Regions from separate parts of the Aeromonas encheleia genome, predicted to be linked through region 2. Evidence: riboswitches for the same ligand, from Rfam matches in the RefSeq annotation. Region 2 holds a riboswitch; each other region holds the start of a gene.
The links. Region 2 has a riboswitch for cyclic di-GMP ahead of EL255_RS04435 (glycosyl hydrolase family 18 protein). Riboswitches for the same ligand answer to the same signal wherever they lie in the genome.
Positions count from the first base shown of each region.

Region 1: linked by a shared signal. The riboswitch ahead of lafK (lateral flagellar response regulator transcription factor LafK) and the one ahead of EL255_RS04435 (glycosyl hydrolase family 18 protein) in region 2 are both predicted to bind cyclic di-GMP.
Region 3: linked by a shared signal. The riboswitch ahead of gbpA (N-acetylglucosamine-binding protein GbpA) and the one ahead of EL255_RS04435 (glycosyl hydrolase family 18 protein) in region 2 are both predicted to bind cyclic di-GMP.
Region 4: linked by a shared signal. The riboswitch ahead of EL255_RS16885 (glycosyl hydrolase family 18 protein) and the one ahead of EL255_RS04435 (glycosyl hydrolase family 18 protein) in region 2 are both predicted to bind cyclic di-GMP.

Region 1 is NZ_LR134376.1:4,109,313-4,114,776, reverse strand. It holds gene flhB (flagellar biosynthesis protein FlhB) at 1-175, shown strand, start outside; gene lfhA (lateral flagellar biosynthesis protein LfhA) at 179-2,254, shown strand; cyclic di-GMP riboswitch class I at 2,459-2,546, shown strand; gene lafK (lateral flagellar response regulator transcription factor LafK) at 2,800-4,062, shown strand; gene lfiE (lateral flagellar hook-basal body complex protein LfiE) at 4,074-4,400, shown strand; gene fliFL (lateral flagellar M-ring protein FliFL) at 4,409-5,464, shown strand, end outside.
Region 2 is NZ_LR134376.1:921,428-926,891, forward strand. It holds tRNA gene EL255_RS04405 (tRNA-Ala) at 1-28, shown strand, start outside; tRNA gene EL255_RS04410 (tRNA-Ala) at 57-132, shown strand; tRNA gene EL255_RS04415 (tRNA-Ala) at 199-274, shown strand; tRNA gene EL255_RS04420 (tRNA-Ala) at 347-422, shown strand; tRNA gene EL255_RS04425 (tRNA-Ala) at 462-537, shown strand; gene EL255_RS04430 (ExeM/NucH family extracellular endonuclease) at 662-2,800, opposite strand; cyclic di-GMP riboswitch class I at 3,095-3,178, shown strand; gene EL255_RS04435 (glycosyl hydrolase family 18 protein) at 3,326-5,464, shown strand, end outside.
Region 3 is NZ_LR134376.1:702,976-708,439, reverse strand. It holds gene EL255_RS03380 (L,D-transpeptidase family protein) at 29-505, opposite strand; gene EL255_RS03375 (M3 family metallopeptidase) at 916-2,766, opposite strand; cyclic di-GMP riboswitch class I at 3,232-3,317, shown strand; gene gbpA (N-acetylglucosamine-binding protein GbpA) at 3,383-4,807, shown strand; gene cbl (HTH-type transcriptional regulator Cbl) at 4,875-5,464, opposite strand, start outside.
Region 4 is NZ_LR134376.1:3,660,262-3,665,725, reverse strand. It holds gene EL255_RS16890 (hybrid sensor histidine kinase/response regulator) at 1-1,967, shown strand, start outside; cyclic di-GMP riboswitch class I at 2,196-2,282, shown strand; gene EL255_RS16885 (glycosyl hydrolase family 18 protein) at 2,393-4,993, shown strand; gene EL255_RS16880 (PKD domain-containing protein) at 5,125-5,464, shown strand, end outside.

The sequences.
Region 1 (5,464 bases), 1.4 Mb from region 2:
CATCTACTACTCCACCCGGGTTGATCAGGAAGTGCCAGCGGGCCTGTACACCGCAGTCGCCTATGTATTGAATCACGTATTGCAGCTACGGGCCTATGAGGCTGGCAAGGGCAAGAAGCCCCATTCCCTTGCCCCTTTGCATGTGCCGCCCGAGTTACGTCAACCTGAGAGGTAAGTTGTGAACTGGCGTGTATTGACCCAATCCTATACCGCGATCCCCATGATGTTGTTGGCGATCCTGGCGATGATGATCCTGCCCCTGCCCGGTTGGCTGCTGGATGCCCTTTTCACCTTCAACATAGTGCTGGCCGTGCTGGTGCTGCTGGTCTCGGTCTCGGCCCGTCGTCCGCTCGACTTCTCCGTGTTCCCGACTGTGCTGCTGGTCGCGACTCTGATGCGGCTCTCCCTCAACGTCGCCTCCACCCGGGTCGTGCTGCTGCATGGTCACGAGGGGAATGAGGCTGCCGGTAAGGTCATCCAGGCGTTTGGGGAAGTGGTCATCGGTGGCAACTACGTGGTGGGTCTGGTGGTCTTTGTGATCCTGATGATCATCAATTTCGTGGTGATCACCAAGGGGGGAGAGCGGATCTCCGAGGTTTCCGCCCGCTTCACACTGGACGCCATGCCGGGCAAGCAGATGGCCATCGATGCCGATCTCAATGCCGGCACCCTGGATCAGCACCAGGCCCGGGCCCGGCGGGAAGAGATCGCCAAGGAAGCCGATTTCTACGGCGCCATGGACGGTGCCTCCAAGTTCGTGCGTGGCGATGCCATCGCCGGCTTGCTGGTGCTCATCATCAACCTGGTGGGGGGGCTGGCCATCGGTATCTTCCAGCACTCGCTGCCGGTTTCCGATGCGTTCCGGATCTATGCCCTGCTCACCATAGGTGATGGCCTGGTGGCCCAGATCCCCTCACTACTGATGTCCACTGCCGCCGCCATCATAGTGACGCGCGTCAGCGACGAAGGGGAGATGTCGGATCAGGTTGGCCAGCAGATCCTGGCATCGCCCCGGGTCATCTACACGGCGGCGATCATCATGCTGGTGCTGGGCCTCGTACCTGGCATGCCCATGCTGGCCTTCCTCAGCTTCGCCGCCGTACTGGCATGGACCGGCTGGAGCGTGAGCAAGCGTCGGCTCAAGGATCCGGCTCTGGACGCGGCCCAGGAACTGACCCGGCAGATGGTGCAACCCGAGCCCCAGGGGCTGGATTGGCAGGATCTGCCACCGGTGGACTCCGTCGCCATCGAACTCGGCTATCGGCTGGTGCCGCTGGCGGAAGTGGACAAGGGGGCCGAGTTACTCGCCCGGGTTCGCGGCATTCGAAAAACCCTCTCCGAGCAATATGGCTTCCTGCTGCCGGAAATTCGGGTACGTGACAACTTGCAACTGCAACCCGATCAATATCGTATCAAGCTGTCCGGCATCGCCCTGGCCATGGGGAATGTGGATTGCCAGCGGCTGATGGCCATCAGCAGCGGAGAAACATACGGTACGCTGGATGGAGAGCTCACCCAGGACCCGGCCTACGGCATGAGTGCGGTCTGGATTTCGCCGGACAACAAGGCCAAGGCGCTCAACCTGGGCTATTCGGTGGTCGACTCTGCCACCGTCATCGCTACCCATGCCAGCAAGCTACTCAGAGAGCAGCTCGATGCGCTGTTTGGTCACGATGAGGTGGGCAAACTGGGCCAATATCTGGCCATTCAGTCTCCCCGCCTGGCGGAAGAACTCAATCTGGCCCTGACCCAGATGCAGCAGTTGCGGGTCTTCCGCCAGTTGCTCAAGGAGCAGATCAGCCTCATCGACATCCGCACCATAGCTACCACCTTGCTGGATGCGAGCGAGCTGACCAAGGATCCCGTCCTGCTGGCGTCGGATGTGCGTTGTGCCTTGAAGCGTCAGATCGTCAGGCAGGCGATAGGCTCGCGTGACATCCTGGCCGCCTTCACCCTGGACGATCGCCTGGAGCAGACGCTGTTGACGGCGATGAATCAGTCCCAGCAGCAGGGAAAAATCCAGCTGGACAGCTTCCCGGTCGATCCCCAGTTATTGGCGCAATTGCAACAAAATATGCCGCTGGTGAAGGAGCAGTTGCAGCAACAGGGATATGCTCCCGTATTAGTGGTCATGCCCCAGCTCAGACCGCTGATCGCCCGTTATGCCCGCTCTTTCTCAAAAGGTCTCAAAGTACTCTCTTATAACGAGATCCCGGAAGATTTGCGGGTCGAGGTTATTGGGACTCTAGGCTGAAGTTGAATTGCCAGTCATGCAGGCTAGCAGGAAGAGGCTATTCCGCATATCCGCTTGAATTGTCTTATAAAGCCGTTATCATGTGACGGCTTTTGACGTAACGACATGTTAAAAAAAATAAAACAATATTACAAAATATAACAAACTACATGTGTCACATGGCTTTAGGGACAACAGAGCCATGCCATCCTAATACGGATCGTCGCATGATAAAGGCAAACTGAACTGAAAAGTCAGGACGCAAAGCCTCCGGTCTAACAGCATTGATGTTAATGATAGCGGGGTTACCAAGGCTATGATTCCAGCCTTGTTTCCATGCCTAATATAGAGCGAGCGCTCATTAAGAAGCGTTGCTCTTGTCGTGGTGCGTTTTTATTTTTGCACGTCAGTTCTGTTGATTGATTCATGTACAATCACAGGTTCGGGTTTATATGCTTTTTGATTCATCTATCAAGGAAAGTTCAATATCACTCGGTATTGAAGCGCTGCCACATCTATTATTTGTCTCCCCATCGTTATCAAATGGAAACGACATTGAGGAGATATTGTTGAATTCTGGCTATCGTGTTTCCTGCCTGGATTCCCTTCCTCAAACGAAAACATTTCTCTCCCAACACACGGTCGATCTGATCCTGCTCGACATGGCGGCCATGACCGAGGCGGGCCCCTCCGTGATGCATCAACTGGCCGTTACCAGCTGCATCATCATGGTCAATGAGCATCAGGCCTATCTGGCGGCGGAAGCCATGCGGGCCGGCGCCATCGATTACATCATCAAGCCTTTCAGCCCGCGACAGATGATCGAGGTGGTCAGGGGAGCTCTGCGCCTGCGTCAAGCCATTCCCAACCTGATCGCGGCCTCCTCCCTGAGCCAGCAAGTGCTGCAACTCGCCAGGCGAGCCGCGAAGACCTCGGCCACCATCCTCATCGGCGGCGAGTCGGGCACGGGCAAGGAGCGCCTGGCTCGCTATATCCATGAGATGTCCAGCCGTGTTGGCAAACCCTTCGTGGCCATCAACTGTGCGGCCATTCCGGAGGCCATGCTCGAGTCCATCTTGTTTGGGCACAGCAAGGGCGCCTTCACCGGAGCTATTGCCAGCCAGCAGGGCAAGTTTGAATTGGCGCAGGGGGGCACCCTGCTGCTTGATGAGATCTCCGAGTTGCCACTGGCGTTGCAGGCCAAGTTGCTGCGGGTGCTGCAGGAGAAAGAGGTGGAACGCCTGGGCAGCCATCAGGTGATCGCGCTGGACGTAAGGATCATCGCCGCCAGCAACCGGGATCTGCGGGATCTGGTGGCACAGGGAGAGTTTCGCGAAGACCTGTTCTACCGGCTCGATGTTCTGCCCATGAGCTGGCCCGCGTTGCGGGAACGGCAAGACGACATCCTGCCGCTGGCCGAGTACTTCATCGAGCGTTACGGCGCACAGCAGGGCTATCGTCTGAGCGAGAGCGCGTGTAAACAGCTGCTCGCCTATGACTGGCCAGGCAATGTTCGCGAGCTGGATAACGTCATCCAGCGGGCCTTAATTATGGCTCGCGGATTGCATATTCAGGCCGTCGATTTGATGTTGCCCCATTACACCGTCGAAGCCGACAACCTGTTACCGGAGACACTCGCCGCGCCGGAAGGGCTCAGCGAGACGAGGCGGTATGCTGAATTTCAATTCGTGCTAGAGACCTTGCGTCGTTTTCGTGGTCATCGGACTCGTACGGCTGAGGCCCTTGGGATGACGACCCGGGCGCTTAGATACAAGCTGGCTGCCATGCGTGAGCAGGGCATAGATGTCGAGCAGCAGATTCAAAACTAAGGGATAACCGAGTGAAGATTGAGATCATGTCATCACAGGTGACGCTCCTGCAGCAGATGCAGGAAATGCAGCGTGTCGCCAATCAAACCCCTTCCATAGAGCCGAATGATGCATCGACTGTATCGTTCAGCGACGCCATGCGCGACGTCGTCGGACGCGTTAACGAGCAGCAAAATATCGCGTCCAGTTTGATGACCGCCGTCGACGCGGGTCAGAGTGACGATCTGGTCGGGGCCATGGTGGCCAGTCAGAAAGCCGGTCTCAGTTTTTCCGCTCTGATGCAGGTGCGCAACAAGCTGATGGCGGGTTTCGATGACATCATGCGCATGCCGCTCTGAGGTTGGTAATGACTGAACTGGTATCGTCTACCCAAGAGTCTCCTGGCTCTTTCATGACTCGGGTCCAGGAAGGGCTGCGCAATTGGCGCACGCTGTCCCGCGACAACAAATCCATTCTGACCATTGCCCTGCTGGCCGCGATCGTCGCAGGTACCATAGTGGTGATCCTGTGGACCTCCAGCAAGAACTACGTCCCCCTCTACGGCAAGCAGGAGCTTTACGACACGGCCAACATCATGGAGATGCTGGAGAAGGAGCAGGTGCCATTCCGGCTGGAGAAGAGCACCGGCCAGATCCTGGTGCCAGAAAATCAGCTGGCTCATATCCGGATGGCGCTGGCGGCTCGTGGGGTCAGAGCCGCCATGCCGGCCGGTCTGGAAGGGCTGGATACGGTCACCGGGCTGGGCACCAGTGAGTTCATGGAAGGTGCACGTTATCGGCATGCGCTGGAAGGGGAACTGGCCAGAACCATCATCTCGCTGGACGCGGTGCGCAGTGCTCGTGTGCACCTGGCCATCCCCAAGAGAACCCTGTTTGTCGGCCGTGACGAAGAGAAACCCAGCGCGTCTGTGATGCTGGATCTGCAGCCTGGACAGTCCATGGAGCCTGGTCAGGTGGAGGCGATCGCCAATCTGGTGGCGGGCAGTATCTCCGGCATGAAGCCGGGGGCCGTGACCATAGTGGATCAGGCCGGCCAGCTGCTGAGCGCCGAGCTGGGAGACCGGGCAGGCTTCGGCAAGCAGAGTGTCCAACAGATGGAGTATGTGCGCAAGCTGGAACAATACATCCGCCAGCGTGCCAGCGACATGCTCTACCCCATGCTGGGCACGGGGAACTTCCGGGTACAGATAGCAGCAGACGTCAACTTCAATGCGGTGGAAGAGACTCAGCAGCAGCTGGATCCGCAAGGCGTGGTAACCAAGGAGTCCAACAAGTCTGACAAGACCATAGATGCATTGGCGCTCGGCATCCCGGGAGCACTCTCCAATCGTCCGCCCGAGACGACGCCTCCGGCTGATCAGGCGGCTCAGGGGAATGCTGCGACGCCCGAGCCTGCCAAGAAC
Region 2 (5,464 bases):
CGCGGTTCGATCCCGCGTAGCTCCACCAAATTCTTCTCGGACAATCTGGAATCCAAGGGGTTATAGCTCAGCTGGGAGAGCGCTTGCATGGCATGCAAGAGGTCCGCGGTTCGATCCCGCGTAGCTCCACCAGGTTCCTGATTGTAGAAATGAAGTACCCAGGGCAGTGCGGTGTGTATCACCCAGGCCGACCTTTGTGGGGTTATAGCTCAGCTGGGAGAGCGCTTGCATGGCATGCAAGAGGTCCGCGGTTCGATCCCGCGTAGCTCCACCACTATTTGATATTTGAATACCAGAGTTAGGGCAACCGGCCGCCAGAACCGGTTGTTTAAAGAGTAAAGAATTTGGGGTTATAGCTCAGCTGGGAGAGCGCTTGCATGGCATGCAAGAGGTCCGCGGTTCGATCCCGCGTAGCTCCACCAAATTCAGAGTTGAGGCTAGTCCTTGATTCAATACAACTTGGGGTTATAGCTCAGCTGGGAGAGCGCTTGCATGGCATGCAAGAGGTCCGCGGTTCGATCCCGCGTAGCTCCACCAAATATCAAAAGGCCACCGCATTGCGGTGGCCTTTTTGTTTTGGCTCCACTTTCCTTTTTACCCCCCAATTCTCGTCGACAAAAAAGCCCGCATCGGCTGCGGGCTTGGTGGCTATGGCAAGTCATCAGCCGTGGCGACGGCGCCAGGCCAGCGGCAACAGCGCCAGCAGCAGGGCACCCATGGCGCCAGCCCCGCTGCCATTGCTTGGCTCCTGCAGCTTGAGGTCGACGATGATGGGGTCGTGGTCGGAGGCGCTGAACGGGTTGTCGGACTTGATCATGTCGCCGGTGAAGCCGCGTCCATATTCGAACAGGTTGCTCTCGTAGGAGTTGATGTGCCAGTCGGCGACGGCCACCACCTTCTTGGCCAGCGCCGGGTTGGCGAGGGCGTAGTCCAGAGTGCCGAGCTCGGCCTCGTAGCTGTAGGAGATGGCCTTCTCCTGGTTGAACTTGACGTTCACATCGATCAGGCCATAGCTCTTGCTCACCTCCTGGCCGAGCTGCTCGTAGGGTTGCTCGCCGACGAAGGTGTGGGAGGCGGAGCGGATCTTGCGATCCGCCTTGGCCGCATCGTAGTCGGTCAGCACCCGGATCGGGTCTTCCTTGGCGTAGGAGTTGAAGTCGCCCACCAGCAGCACCTGGCCCGGCAGCTTGTTCATCGCCTCGCCCAGCACCTTGGCCGCACTCACCCGAAACTCGGTGCACTTGCCCTGCAGATCGGCGGGTTCGGTCTTGCCGTCCCCGTTCTCAAAGCAGCCAGAACCCTTGGATTTCAGGTGATTGACCACCAGCGTCAGGGGATCCTTGCTGCCCGCCACCGTGAAGCTCTGCACCAGGGAGTCGCGCTGACCGGCGCTCTTGGCGACGCCGCCCAGGATGTAACGCTGCTGCGGCAGTTGAATCACACCGGCTTCCCCGCTCGGGGTCAGCTTGGCCGGGCGATAGAGCATGGCCACCATGATGGCGTCGCCACCGAAGTAGCGCTCCTCGCCGAGCAGCGCCTTGGGCAGGCTGACGAAGGCGTAGTGCTGGCTGGCATCCTTCTGCTGGGCGTTCAGATGCGTGACCAGATCGCTGATGGCGGAGTGCTCGTCAAAGCCGTTGTTCTCCATCTCCATCAGGCCGAGCAGATCGGCGTCCATCTCGGTGATGGCGTTGACTATCTTGGTGCGCTGCTGCTGGAAATCTTCCAGGTTCTTGGCGCCCCTGTTGCAGCCCTTGGCGCTGTCCGCATCAGTCTGGTCCTTGCACAGCACGTTGAGAGCACCGCCCACGCTGGAGTGGCTGGTGAAGTAGTTGAGCACGTTGAAGCTGCCGATGCGCAGGTCAGTGCCGGCGGTGCGAGCCGGGGCGCTCTGGCGATCGTTCTCGTCGGTACGCAGCAGATCGCCGGCCGTGATGGTCTGCCCCTTCGGCACTATCAGCCGGTACTCGTCATAGCTGTAACCCACCAGGGCCTCCAGGTTGACCGGGGCATCGCCGATGCGCAGGTAACCCTGCTCCGGCTCCCAGGCGGGCAGCCAGGGTAGCTTGCCGTCGGCGGCCTTGAAGTCGGATTCGAGGAATACCCGGTTGCCCGCATTGGCCTGTGCCAGTGCCTTGGCCTCGCTGCTGCCCGCCACGTGCAGCTGGGTCGGTTTCATCAGCGGGGCCTGATGGGCGAGCACCAGGTTGTTGCGCCGGGCGGCGTAGTCGTAGCTGAAGTTGCGGCTTACCTTGAGCGCGCTGTCGGCATCGAGCCGCACCCGCATCCCCTCGTGACGCTCCAGCGCCCGGGCCAGGGTCTCCCCCTCCAGCACCCGCAGTGGCACGGCGGCGGGGACGCTGCCCTGCGCCAGCACCTGCAGGCGCGGGACCTTGCTATCCAGGACCGGCTTGAGCTGGGTATGGCCGTAGTATTCCGCCACCTTGGCTTCCAGACAGACCTCGGCCCCCGGCTGGATGGCGGGGTACTTGTTGATGTCACTCAGGAAGACGAAGATACCGTCCGAGCTCTGGGGGTTGCCATCGCCCTGGAGATCCTGCAGGTAGAAGCCCTTGTTCAGGCTCTCGCCGAGGGCGCTGACCACCGCCTTGACGGCCACCGTCTGGGTACTTTCAAACAGATCGTCCGGGATCAGCGGGCTCTTGTCGCCACTGCCCTGGATGGCGGGGATGGGGGTGAGGGCGTTGTCGGCCGGGCAGCTGAAGCCGGCGGCATGGATTGAGGGGGACGCGAGCGCGAGCCCCACGGCCAGCGACAGCAGGGTAGGTGTTCCTTTCATGGGTATTCCTTTTTTATTTTTGCCAGTGTTTCCATAGCCTTGGCACCTTGGCCAAGGGCGCGCATTGTCACATTTCTGGCACATCATACCAGTGAGCCAACGCACATTATGGGGAGGCAAAAGAGGCCTGTTTCGTTTTTATGACGTGGCTAACATTATGAAATTAATGATAAAAGTGTCACCGGCTGTGCGGGAGGATGTGGGGGGCTTGCTGGCGTTTACATATTTTTCTTCGAGAATGAAGATTGAGACTCGACCACTTGCTTCCTATACTCGCCCTGTTCCTCACGGAACCCAGGTAAAGGGCAAACCGGCAGTGATGCCGGGACGCAAAGCCTCCGATCTGCCGGATACTGGCCAGACAGCGGGGTTACCCAGGGTGACATGAGGGGATGTGGCCCCGTCCATGGCCTGTTGTCGACCCTTTCTCACCTGTTGCTATTGCGCTTTGCCCGGTCTTAAAAGCCAAGATAAAACAAGGATGATAACAATATGCAACAGACCCTAAGGCCCAGCAGGCTCGCCATGCTGGTCGCCCTTGCGGCTATGCCCGCCTGGGCGCAAGCCGCCTATCCCGCCTATCAGTCCGGCACCGCCTACAAGGCTGGCGATGTCGTCAGCAACGTCGGCAACCTCTATGAGTGCAAGGAATTTCCTTACTCCGGCTGGTGTGGCGCCTCGCCCTATCACTATGCGCCCGGGGTGGGTACCGTCTGGGCCGATGCCTGGAAACCCTTCAGCGATGGCGGCACGGCGCCGGGCCTCGGGCTCGCGATAAGCTCGCCCGCCGTTGGTAACGCTTTCAACGAGGGGGCGCCTGTGGCCCTGGCGGTAACCCTGAGCGGTGACAGCAGCGCCATGGTCAAGGTGGAGTACCTGATCGATGGCACCCAGGTCGCACTGAGCGGCGCGGCCCCCTGGTCGGCAAGCTGGGTGGCGAGCGGCGTCGGCCCCCATCAGCTCAAGTCCCGCGCCCTGGACAAGGATGGCAAGCTGCTGAGCGAAGCCGATGCTGCTTTCAGCGTCAGCGCCGTGGTGGCCCCGGAAGCGCCCAAGGCCAGCATCAGCAGCCCGGCCGCCGGCGCCAGGCTGACCCTGGGCCGGGTCGCCACGGTCACGGCCGATGTGACCGATGCCAACAACGATGTGGCCAGGGTCGAGCTCTATGTGAATGGCCAGAAGGTGGGCGAAGACAGTAGCGCCCCCTGGCAGCTGAACTGGACGCCCCAGAGCAAGGGGGTCGCCGGCCTCAAACTGGTGGCGACAGACAAGGGGAACCTGGTCGGTGAGTCGGCCCAGATCGATGTCACCGTGGAAGAGGCCGCGCTGCCCCCCACAGGTGGCAACCTCTCCTGCGACATTCGCCAGATCTACCGCGCCGATGGCAGCGAGTGTATGGGGGATGACCATGCCCGCCGCGTCATCGGTTACTTCACCTCCTGGCGCACCGGCAAGAACGGCCTGCCCGCCTACCTGGTGAACGACATTCCCTGGGACAAGATCACCCACATCAACTACGCCTTCGCGGCGGTGGATGAGCAGAGCCACCTGATCAAGGTGGACGACGCCGCCACCAAGCTGACCTGGGAGGGGGTACCGGGCGCCGAGATGGACCCGGAGTTTGCCTACAAGGGTCACCTCAACCTGCTCTCCAAGTACAAGAAACAGTACCCGGACGTGAAGACGCTGATCTCGGTGGGCGGTTGGGCCGACACCCGTGGCTTCTATACCGCCACCACCAAGGGCGATTGCTCGGTCAACACCGCCGGCATCAACGCCTTCGCCGACTCGGCGGTGGGCTTCATCCGCCAGTACGGCTTCGATGGGGTGGACGTGGACTACGAGTACCCCACCTCCATGAAGGATGCGGGCAACCCCAACGACTTCCCGCTCTCCAACCAGTGCCGGGCCAAGTTGTTTGCCAACTACGAAGTCCTGATGAAGACCCTGCGCAGCCGGCTCGACAGCGCCGGCACCGAGGATGGCCGCAAGTACATGCTGACCATAGCCTCACCGGCGTCGGCCTATCTGCTGCGCGGCATGGAGAACTTCCAGGTCACCCAGTACCTGGATTACGTCAACCTGATGACCTATGACTTCCACGGCGCCTGGAACAACTTCGTGGCCCACAACGCCGCGCTGTTCGACAACAAGGCGGATCCGGAGCTGGCCCAGTGGGGCGTCTATAGCCAGGCCCAGTACGGCGCCATCGGCTATCTGAACGCGGCCTGGTCGGCCCACTACTTCCGTGGCGCCCTGGCGGCCGGCAAGATCAACATAGGGGTGCCTTACTACACCCGTGGCTGGCAAGGGGTCACCGGCGGCACCCATGGTCTCAACGGCAAGGCGGCCTTGCCGAGCCAGAGCAATTGCCAGCCGGGCACAGGTGGCAGCACCATCCCCTGCGGCAACGGCGCTGTCGGCATCGACAACATCTGGCACGATCTGGACAAGAACGGCAACGAGGTCGGCGCCGGCGCCGTGCCCATGTGGCATGCCAAGAACCTGGAGCACGCGGCCAGCCTCGGCATCACCACCCTGCCGAGCTACGGTCAGGCCTGGGGTCTGGATCCCAACAACCCGGCCGACGTGATCCAGGGCAAGTACGTGCGTTACTACGATGACAAGGCGCAGGCGCCCTGGCTGTGGAACGAGGAGAAGAAG
Region 3 (5,464 bases), 220 kb from region 2:
GCGCGATGGCGGGCGTGAGGAACCGGGATCAGGGCTGGATGATGATGGGGGTGCCGGGTTCGATGGCGCTCCACACCTCGTCCAGATCATGGTTGAGCATGGCGATGCAGCCGTTGGTCCAGTTGGACGGCTGCAGACGACGGTTGCCGATGTCGTTGCGCTGACCGTGGATCATGATCATGCCACCGGGATTGACGCCCTTCTCGTTGGCCATCTTGATGTCATCCAGATTCGGGTAGTTGATGTGGATGGCCTTGTAATAGCCGGAGTTGGTCTTCTTGTAGTCGAGGATGTAACGCCCTTCCGGTGTGCGCTGATCCCCTTCCCGCAACTTGTGTCCCTTCGGGGCCGGGCCCAGGGCGATCCAGTAGCGTTTGACTTCCTTGCCATCCTTCATCAGGGTCAGGCTATAGCTCGACTTCTTGACCACTATCATGTCGGCAGACAGGGTGGCAAAACTTAAGGCGGGCCACAGCCCCAGCAAACACAGTAATACGGCTCTCATTCCATCCCTCGACAAGCCTTCAGGGCTTTTTTGTTAGCAAATCATCTGAATATCGCCACTCTCTGGTGACGAGCGAGCGCCATGATATGGGATCGCCATCAATACTCAATATATCCAGAGAAACATATCTGTGACCAGCGTGACGAACGCCCCGTCCATCCACCGCCCCATCACATTAATTAATAGCTAAAACAGCTAGATGGCGCCAAGCGGTCGTTTTAAGTGTTTCATTCAAGCCCCCTCTCAGCCCCCACCTCGGGATCCGGCCTGCCCCCGCAGGCGCCGTCGCGCCTTCCCGCCGCCAGCCGTCCCCGATAACCCCGTCCAGCCGCGCGACCGAGGGCGTCACCAGCGCGCAGAAATGACAGAGCCCTGCCAAGGGGCAGGACTCTGTGGTGGGTGGGGATCCCTTAGCCGATAGAAGCTGGCTCGGCCTGGTAGTGGCGCCGGATCCAGGCCTCGAAGTCGGCCAGCATGCGCGCCTCCGACTCGCTGTTGTCGGCGATGAGCGCCTCCCCGTGCACCACCCGGATGCGGGCATTGAGCGGGCTGCCCTCGCCTGCCGGCGGCCGCTGCCGCGCCGCCGCCATGCTGGCCGATGCCAGCTCCCAGGCCTCGGCTACGCTCCGGTTGCAGACCCGGGCCAGGGGAGCGGCGCTGAAGCCCTCGCCGGTGAGGCTCTGCAGGGTCTGATCGTGGGTCATGCCGTTGCCCGGCCCCCAGTAATGGGCGGCCAGATCCGGTCCGATGCGCGGGTTGTCGGTGAGATAACCGTCGCGCCGCAGGAAATAGGCACGGGTCTGCTCCACCGCCATCAGCGCCAGCAGGTAGCCGTGGTAGGCGCAGGCCGACTCCTGGTTGAGCAGGTGCGGGATCGCCAGCAGCGGCCGCGGGCTCTCCACCCCCAGGATCTTGCGCTCCCAGCGGCGCGCCAGCGCCAGCACCGCGGCCGGGGTGCGATCGCCATCGGCCATGGCGTAGAGATCCCGCTCGAAGTAGGAGACCAGCGCGATCTGCCGCTCGTTGAAGGCGCGAAATGGCTGCCGCGCCTCTATCATGGCCCCGATGAGCGCATCCGGGATGGGCTCCCCGCTCTCGCTCCTGGCATAGCGCTTGAGCCAGTCCGCATCGTCCAGCAGGCTGTCGCAGAACATGGACTGGGTCTCGGCATAGGCCATGGAGGTGGGCGGGAACTCCTGGGAGAAGCAGGGGGCGTTGCCGGTCACGTTCGCGAAGTGGGCGGCGTGGCCCCCCTCGTGGAACAGGGTGTTGAGGCCGCTCCAGCCACTGCCCACCTGGGACGGATTGGCCAGGCTGGTGAAGTTGACCACGGCGGGCACCCACTGCCCCTCCTGCCAGAAGCTCGGCACCGGACCGTGGCAGAAGCCGTTCTCGTATTTCCCCTCCCGGGTCAGCAAGTCCAGGGTGAGGGTCGCCTCCCGATACTGGATGCCGAGCCGGCGGAAGCTCTCGACCCAATCCTGCAGCGCCCGCGAGAAGGGCACGTAGGGGTCGAGCTGGCGGGTCACGTCGCCGCTGACGAAGTAGCGCAGGTTGTGGGGCAGCAGCGCCGCCTCCCCCTTCGCCGCCTTCAGCTCGGCCAGGCTCAGGTGCACCCGCTCTTCGGTGCGCTCGATGAAGTCATCCAGCACCGCAAACAGCTGCTCCGGGCTCATCTGCTCGTTCTTGCGCACCTTGTAATCGAAGTAGTCGCGATAGCCCATGGCGCGGGCGAAGCGGTTGCGCAGCGCCACTACGTCCAGGTAGCCATGGTCGACCACCCACTGCTCCAGGCTGTGGAACATGTCGAGGGCACTCTGGCGCACCGCCTCGCTCGGGCTGGCGGCCAGGCTGGTGCTGGCCGCCGGCAGGCTGCCGGCCACCTGGCGGCCCCGCTCGTCCAGCAGGCTCAGCTTCAAGCCCTTGCGACGGGAGAACAGGTCCGCCTCGGCGACCACCAGCTCGTCCATCAGGGCCGCCGCCGCCGGATCCTCGATGACGTTGCACTCGAAGAAGGCGATCCAGCCCCCCAGGCCGCGTCTGAGATCCGCCCCGTCGGCCTGGGCGAGCATCTCCCTCAGCTCCGGCAGCCGCGCCGGATTGGCACAGAACGCCTTGTAGGCCTGCTCGGCGGCGGTGAAGCCGGCCTGATCGTCGCTGGTGCCCATGTAGGTGGACCAGAACAGATCCTCCTTGCGCCTGTGCACCCGCAGGTAGTCGGCGTTGAGCTGGTTCAGGTAATTCCTGGCAATGGAACTCATAAATTCCCTCTTGTTATCGGTGGCGCCTGGCCATCCGTTCCTTTTTGGTGGTGTCCCTCCCCGGTCGGGGCCGGGACAAACGTGCGCCGGGATGCGCGTCACCACGCTATCAAAAGTGGGCCTGTCTGTCTGCTGCTCATGGGGGCAATGAGCGGACATCCCGCGATCCTGGGCAGCCGGCTGAGCCATAAAGGATCCACCTCGATCCAGGATCCCTCCCCTGCCATGGAGTCCAGGGTCGGCAAGGGGATGCCGCCTCGGCATAAGATGCGTGAAATCTGAATATTAATCAGAACAACAATCCGGGGCAGTGAACATGACCAGGGGAATACCCATGCAAAAACAGAAAGTTAAGTAATGGCACTACTCCGATGAGTCGAACCGTAAAGATTTACACTTAATAATTTAATCAAAATAAGTCATGATGATGTCGTCGTCTTCAAACGCGACACCATGACCATTTATGTAGTCATTTGGCAAACTGGTTGAAAGGCCAGGACGCAAAGCCTCCGGTCTAAAGACATGTCGTCCAGGATAGCGGGGTTGCCACACCCAGGTGTGTATCGGGGATTTCCCCTGCCAACTTGACTGCCCACATCACCGAACAGAGGAATGTATGGCAGCAAAAATTCAACTCAATCATGTGGCCGCGGCGCTGGCGTTGCTGGCCAGTGGCGGCGCACTCGCCCACGGCTATATCAACCAGCCGGAGGGTCGCAACTATCTGTGCAAGACCGGCGGCAACAGCCAGTGTGGCGCCATCCAGTGGGAGCCCCAGAGCCTGGAGGCACCGTCCGGCTTCCCCAACGGCGGCCCCGCCGACGGCCAGATCGCCTCGGCCGGCCACCCGCAATTCGGTGAGCTCAATGCCCAGACCAGCGATCGCTGGACCAAGCGCGAGGTGCAGGCCGGGCCCTTCGCTATCAGCTGGAGCTTCACCGCCAACCACGTGACCCGCAACTGGCGCTACTACCTCACCAAGCAGGAGTGGAACCCGAACCAGCCGCTGACCCGCGACTCCTTCGATCTCAATCCATTCTGCGTGATCGAAGGCAACATGGTGCAGCCGCCCAAGCAGGTCACCCACCAGTGCACCCTGCCGGCACGCACCGGCTACCAGGTCATTCTCGGGGTGTGGGAAGTGGGCGATACCGCCAACAGCTTCTACAACCTGATCGACGCCCGCTTCGAAGGCGGCACCCAGCCCCCGCTGAGCTGGAGCCAGGGCGGGACCATCTACCCCTCCACCGATCTCGCGGCCGGCGACAAGGCCAGGACCCGGGTGTTCGACGCCAGCGGCGAGCGCACCGATCTGCAGACGGTGCTGACCATCGCCAACGCCGAGCAGGGCCAGAAGAACAACTGGGCTCACGATCTGGCGGGCAAGATCAACGCCGAGCAGAGCCAGATCCGTGCCGGTCAGCAGGGTGGCGACGGCCAGTTCAACCCGGTCTACGGCCAGAACCCCATCTACCTGAAGGCGGGCAGCAACCTGCAACGGGTCGAGATCCAGCTCGAACAGCAACAACCGCCGGTGGGCAACGACATCAACGTGAGCGGTCTGGAGAGCGAGTACCTGCTCGACAACGGCAGCGTCACCCTGGCCTTCACCGTCACGGCGCAAGGGGACCTCGCCGTCACCAATACCCTGTATGACCATGGCGGTGTCGCCAAGGGCCAGACCGGCGCCGACATCAAGGACAGCAGCCAGAGCTTCACCATGCCGGTGAGCGGCCTGAGCGCGGGTCACCATCAGCTGGTGATCGAGGGCAAGCCCAAGGCGGGTGGCGAGCCGCTGCAGCAGACCCTGGATCTGATGCTCAAGGATCCGGCCAGCGGCGGTGACTACCAGTTCAGCTTCCCGGAGGGCCTGAAGTCCTACACCGCAGGCACCAAGGTGCTGCAGCCCAAGAACGGCAAGGTGTATCAGTGCAAGCCCTACCCCTACAGCGGCTGGTGCACTATCTGGTCCAGCTCGGCGACCCAGTATGAGCCCGGCGTGGGCAGCAACTGGCAGGATGCCTGGACCGAACTGAAATAACGCGCGTCGACAGATAAGCAAACAGGGAGCCGATGGCTCCCTGTTTGTTTATGGCATGTCAGCCCATTCAGATCTGGTAATCGAGGGCCGGCTCGTGGCTCATGGCGCGGGCCTGGATCTCGGCCAGCGCCAGTTCCGGGTTGCAGAGCTGGATGAACTGCCAGGCGAAGTTGTGCTGGAACTGCCCCTGCTTGAGCCCGATCCAGGCGGTGTGCGGTGCGAACAGCCGGCTGCCATCGAGCTGCACCAGCCCCTTGTCACGCTGGGCGTCGAACGCCATGTCCGCCAGTATGCCGACCCCCATCTCCAGCTCGACATAGGTCTTGATGACGTCGGAGTCCTGGGCGGTCAGCAGGATCTGCGGCGCTATCCCCGCCTCGGCGAAGGCCTCATCCACCCGCGCCCGTCCGGTCAGCCCGGCCTGGTAGGTGATGATGGGCCAGTTCGCCAGCGCCTCCAGGGTCAGCTCCCGCTCGGCGGTCAGGGGGTGCTGCTCTGGCACCACTATGTTGTGATGCCAGCGGTAGTAGGGGAAGGCCACCACCCCTTCGCTCTTGTCGAGCTGCTCGCTGCTGATGCCGATATCCACCTCGCCGGTCTGCACCAGCCGCACTATCTCTTCCGGCCCGCCCTGGCGCAGTTCCAGCTGCACCAGCG
Region 4 (5,464 bases), 1.8 Mb from region 2:
GCTACGTGGCGGGCTCCCTGCTGTCGCGGGCGGCGGTGAGCGAGCGGCTGCAGGCGGCGAACTTCGTCGGCAAGCCGAGCCGGGATACCACTGCGCTCTATCAGGCGCGGGTCTCGGTCAAGGAGCTGGAGATGCTGGCGGCCCGCTTCGTCGGCTCGAGCCGGGTCAAGCGCGCCTTCGGTCGCTTCGCCGGCGAGCGCGGCGGCACCCTGGCGCCCCAGATGCAGGCGTCGGCGGAACTGATCGCCCACACCGAGCGGCTGCTGGCGGGGGTGTTCGGCACCTCGTCAGCCCGGCTGGTGCTGGCCTCGGCCCTGCAGGGGCGCAACATGCAGCTCGAGGAGATCGCCACCATAGTGGACGAGGCCTCAGACGTGTTCCGCTTCAACCGGGGGCTGTTGCAGGGGGCCATAGAGCACATGGGGCAGGGCATCTCGGTGGTGGACAGGGAGCTCAAGCTGGTGGCCTGGAACCGGCGCTACATAGAGCTGTTCCACTACCCGACCGGTCTCATCCAGGTGGGGCGCTCCATTGAGGAGATCATCCGCTACAACGCCGAGCAGGGGCTGTGCGGCGTGGGTGAGATCGAGGCCCATGTGGCGCGGCGGGTCGCCTTCATGCAGCGTGGCAGCCCTCATGTCTCGGCGCGGGAGCGGCCGGATGGGCGGGTGATCGAGATGCAGGGCAACCCCATGCCGGCCGGCGGCTTCGTGATGACCTTCACCGACATCACCCCGTTTCGGGCGGCGGAGCGGGTGCTGCGCGAAGCCAACGAGCACCTGGAGGCGCGGGTGGCCGAGCGCACCCACGAGCTGTCCGAGCTGAACCGTCAGCTGCTCTCGGTGAACCAGCAGGTGGAGCGGGCCAATCACTCCAAGAGCCGCTTCCTGGCGGCGGTGAGCCACGATCTGACCCAGCCCCTCAACGCCGCCAAGCTGTTCACCTCTTCCCTGCTGGAGATGCTGCCCCAGGCGGGGGAGCAGGCCCGCATCGCCCGCCACATCGACGATGCGCTGGGGGCGACCGAGGATCTCATCACCGATCTGCTCGACATCTCGCGGCTCGAGGCGGGCAAGTTCAAGGCCAGGAAGCTCGATTTCGCCCTGAGCGACGTGTTCGACAACCTCAAGGCGGAGTTCGGGGTGCTGGCCCAGGCGAGCGACATCCAGTTCTCGGTGGTGGAGAGCAGGCTGGCCGTGTACAGCGACGTGCGCCTGCTGCGGCGGGTGCTGCAGAACTTCCTCACCAATGCGTTTCGCTACAACCCGGCCGGCCGGGTGTTGCTCGGCTGTCGCCGGCTGGGGGACAAGGTGCGCATCGAGGTGTGGGACAACGGCCCCGGCATTCCCGTCGACAAGCAGGAGGCCATCTTCGACGAGTTCTCCCGCCTCGATCACTCGCGCACCGCCAGGGAGCAGGGACTGGGGCTGGGCCTCGCCATCGCCCGCGGCATCTCGCTGGTCCTGGGTCACCCGCTCTCCCTGCGCAGCTGGCCGGAGGCGGGCTCGGTGTTTGCCATCACCCTCAACCTCGCGACCCGGCCTGTGATGCCCGCTCAGGTGGCGGCGCCCGCCCCGCGCGACAGCCAGCTGGAGGGGGTCAGGATCCTCTGCATCGACAACGAGGACGATATCCTCACCGCCATGCACTCCCTGCTGGGGCGCTGGGGCTGCGAGGTACGCTGCGCCCAGAGCCTGGTGCAGGCGGAGGCGCTCATCGCCGACGGCTTCCAGCCCCAGCTGGTGCTCTCCGATTATCACCTGGATGACGGCAAGACCGGGCTGCAGGCGCTGCACATGATCCGGCTGGCCCATGGCAACGGCATCGGCGGCATCATCATCAGCGCGGATCGCAAGAGCGAGTTGCAGGCGCAGATCCGCGAGCACGGTTACGGCTATGTCAGCAAACCGGTCAAGCCGCTCAAGCTGCGGGCGCTGATGAACAGCTTGCTGTTACCTGTACGCTGATCAGATTGTCGGGTGCAAGACAGTGAGCCAACTCACAGAATTAATCGCCGACAGGCCGAGTCGGGAGTAATCACTTCATCCACTTATTGGGGGTGTTGCGGGTGGGACTCTGCATAATCGCGGCCAACTAGCAATAGTGAGTCCCATTCACTGTCATTTTTACTAGGTGGCGCGGGTCACGCGTTCATCTATAGTCATTCGGCGATTATTTTCATCGCAAATCAAGTTGTGCAAAAAAGGCAAACCGGATGAAAGTCCGGGACGCAAAGCCTCCGGTCTAAGGGTCAGAGTACCTAGGATAGCGGGGCCACCACAGGTTGTTTCGTCCATGGGCCAAGCCATGGTGCGATGTCGTCTGCGTTACCTGGCCGGTTGCGTTGCCTTTTTTCGTTGTTTATTCCAAAAACGAAAAAGGATGTTCACCTATGTTAAGTCCAAAACCTTCCCTGCTGGCGCTCCTGGTCGGGGGGCTCTGCACCACCTCCGCCTTTGCCGCGCTCCCCGGCAAACCCACCATCGGCTGGGGCGAAACCAAGTTCGCCATCGTCGAGGTGGATCAAGCCGCCACCTCCTACAACAAGCTGGTCAAGGTCCACGCCGATGGCGCCCCGGTCAGCGTGAGCTGGAACCTCTGGTCCGGTGAGCTGGGTCAGACCGCCAAGGTGCTGCTCGATGGCAGCGAGGTCTGGTCCGGCGCTGCCTCTGCCGCCGGCACCGCGAACTTCAAGGTGACCAAGGGGGGGCGCTATCAGATGCAGGTCGCGCTCTGCAACGCCGAGGGCTGTACCCTCTCCGACAAGAAAGAGATCCTGGTGGCCGACACCGACGGCAGCCACCTGGTGCCGCTCAAGGCGCCGCTGCAGGAGAACAACAAGCCTTACGCCAACAAGTCCGGCAAGGTGGTGGGGGCCTATTACGTGGAGTGGGGCGTCTATGGTCGCAAGTTCACCGTGGACAAGGTCCCGGCCCAGAACCTGACCCACATCCTCTACGGCTTCACCCCCATCTGCGGCGGCAATGGCATCAACGACAGCCTCAAGGAGATCTCCGGCAGCTTCGAGGCGCTGCAGCGCTCCTGTGCCGGGCGGGAGGACTTCAAGGTCTCCATCCACGATCCCTGGGCCGCCATCCAGATGCCGCAGGGTAACCTCTCTGCCTTTGACGAGCCCTACAAGGGCAACTTCGGCAACCTGATGGCGCTCAAGAAGGCCAACCCCGATCTCAAGATCCTCCCCTCGGTGGGGGGCTGGACCCTGTCCGATCCCTTCTTCTTCTTCGGTGACAAGAGCAAGCGCGACCTCTTCGTGGCGTCCATGAAGGAGTACCTGCAGACCTGGAAGTTCTTCGACGGGGTGGACATCGACTGGGAGTTCCCGGGTGGCCAGGGGGCCAACCCCAGCCTGGGTGGCCCGAACGATGGCGCTACCTATGTGGCGCTGATGAAGGAGCTGCGCGCCATGCTCGATGAGCTGGAGGCCAGCACCGGCCGTCAGTACGAGTTGACCTCGGCCATCAGCGCCGGTGGCGACAAGATTGCCAAGGTCGATTATCAGGCGGCCCAGCAGTACATGGACCACATCTTCCTGATGAGTTACGACTTCAGCGGCGCCTTCGACCTGCAGAACCTGGCCCACCAGACCAACCTGTTCGCATCCAGCTGGGATGCCAACACCAGGTACACCACCGACAAGGGCGTCAGGGCGCTGCTCGGCCAGGGGGTCACCCCGGGCAAGATAGTGGTCGGGGCGGCCATGTATGGCCGTGGCTGGAGCGGGGTGAACGGCTACCAGGCCGGCAATCCCTTCACCGGCAGTGCCACCGGCCCCATCAAGGGCACCTGGGAGAATGGCGTGGTGGATTACCGCGACATCGTCAACAACCGCATGGGCGCCGGCTGGGAGCAGGGCTATGACGAGACAGCCGAGGCGCCTTACGTCTTCAAGGCCAGCACCGGCGAGCTCATCAGCTTCGACAACGACCGCTCGGTCAAGGCCAAGGGGCAGTATGTGCTGGCCAACCAGCTCGGCGGCCTGTTTGCCTGGGAGATCGATGCCGACAACGGCGACATCCTCAACGCCATGCATGAGGGGCTCGGCAACGGGGACGGCGGCACCCTGCCACCGGTCAACAAGCCGCCGGTGGCCAATGCCGGCAGCGATCTGAGCGCCACGGGTCCGGCCGAGGTGACGCTCAATGGCAGCGCCTCCCATGATCCGGAGAACGGGCTGCTTGGCTACAGCTGGAAACAGGTCTCTGGTCCGCAGACCAGCCTGCTCGACGCCACTCAGGCCAAGGCCCGGGTGGTGCTCGATGGGGTCAGCGCCGACATCAACCAGGTGTTCGAGCTGACCGTCACCGACGATCAGGGCCTCAAGGCCAGCGATCAGGTGGTGCTGACCAACAAGGCGCCGCAGCCGAACCTGCCCCCCGTGGTGACGGTGCAGGACAAGGTCTCGGTGCAGGCGGGCAAGCAGCTGAGCATCAGTGCCAGCGCCACCGATCCCAACGGTGACAGCCTGAGCTATCAGTGGACTGTGCCGGCCGGTCTCAGCGCCAGCGGCCAGAACAGCAAGACCCTGGTGGTGACGGCCCCGAGCGTGACGGCCAACACGGATTACGAGCTGATCGTCACTGTGACCGACGGCGCCCTGGACAGCCAGGGTCAGACCCGCCTCACCGTGACCCCGGTCAGCGGGGGCGGCGAGTGCAATGCCACCGACCCGGACGCGGTCAACTGGCCCGCCTGGAAGGCCGCGACCACCTACAACGGGGGGGAGAAGGTGAGCCACAACCAGCTGGTGTGGCAGGCCAAGTACTGGACCCAGGGCAATGAACCTAGCCGCACCGCGGATCAGTGGAAGCTGATCAGCCAGGTACAGCTCGGCTGGGATGCCGGCGTGGCCTACAACGCCGGTGACCTGACCACTCACAACGGTCACAAGTGGAAGGCCCAGTACTGGACCAAAGGCAATGAGCCCGGCAAGCACGATGTCTGGCTGGATCAGGGCGCAGCAAGCTGCCCTTGATCCACAAAGGGGCGCGCGCCGCGCGCCCCTTTTTCCCATCGCAACGAGGATGCGGTTCGCCATCGGCGGATCGGCTGCGTTGCGCCGCAGGCACCAGGGTGCGCTGCGGTCGAAATTGAAGGATGTATGCAATGATAAAAACAACAAAAATGAACAGCCTGGCGCTCGCCATGCTGGCCGTGGGAACCGGCGCTATGGCACAACAGAATTCCATCACCGGGGAGTGGCGCATGGATCAGGCGCCACCACGGATCTACAACCAGCAGGCCTGGGTCAATAACTTCGCCCTGCAACTGCCGCTCGGGGCGACCTTCGCCCCCCACATGACCGCCTGGGACGAGAACGATGGCGATCTCAGCGCCCGTATCAAGCAGCTCGGCACAGTGAACACCCAGCAGGTCGGCAACTATCTGGCCAAGTACGAGGTGCGCGATAACGGCTTGCCCGATGGGAATGGTTATGTGGGTGTGG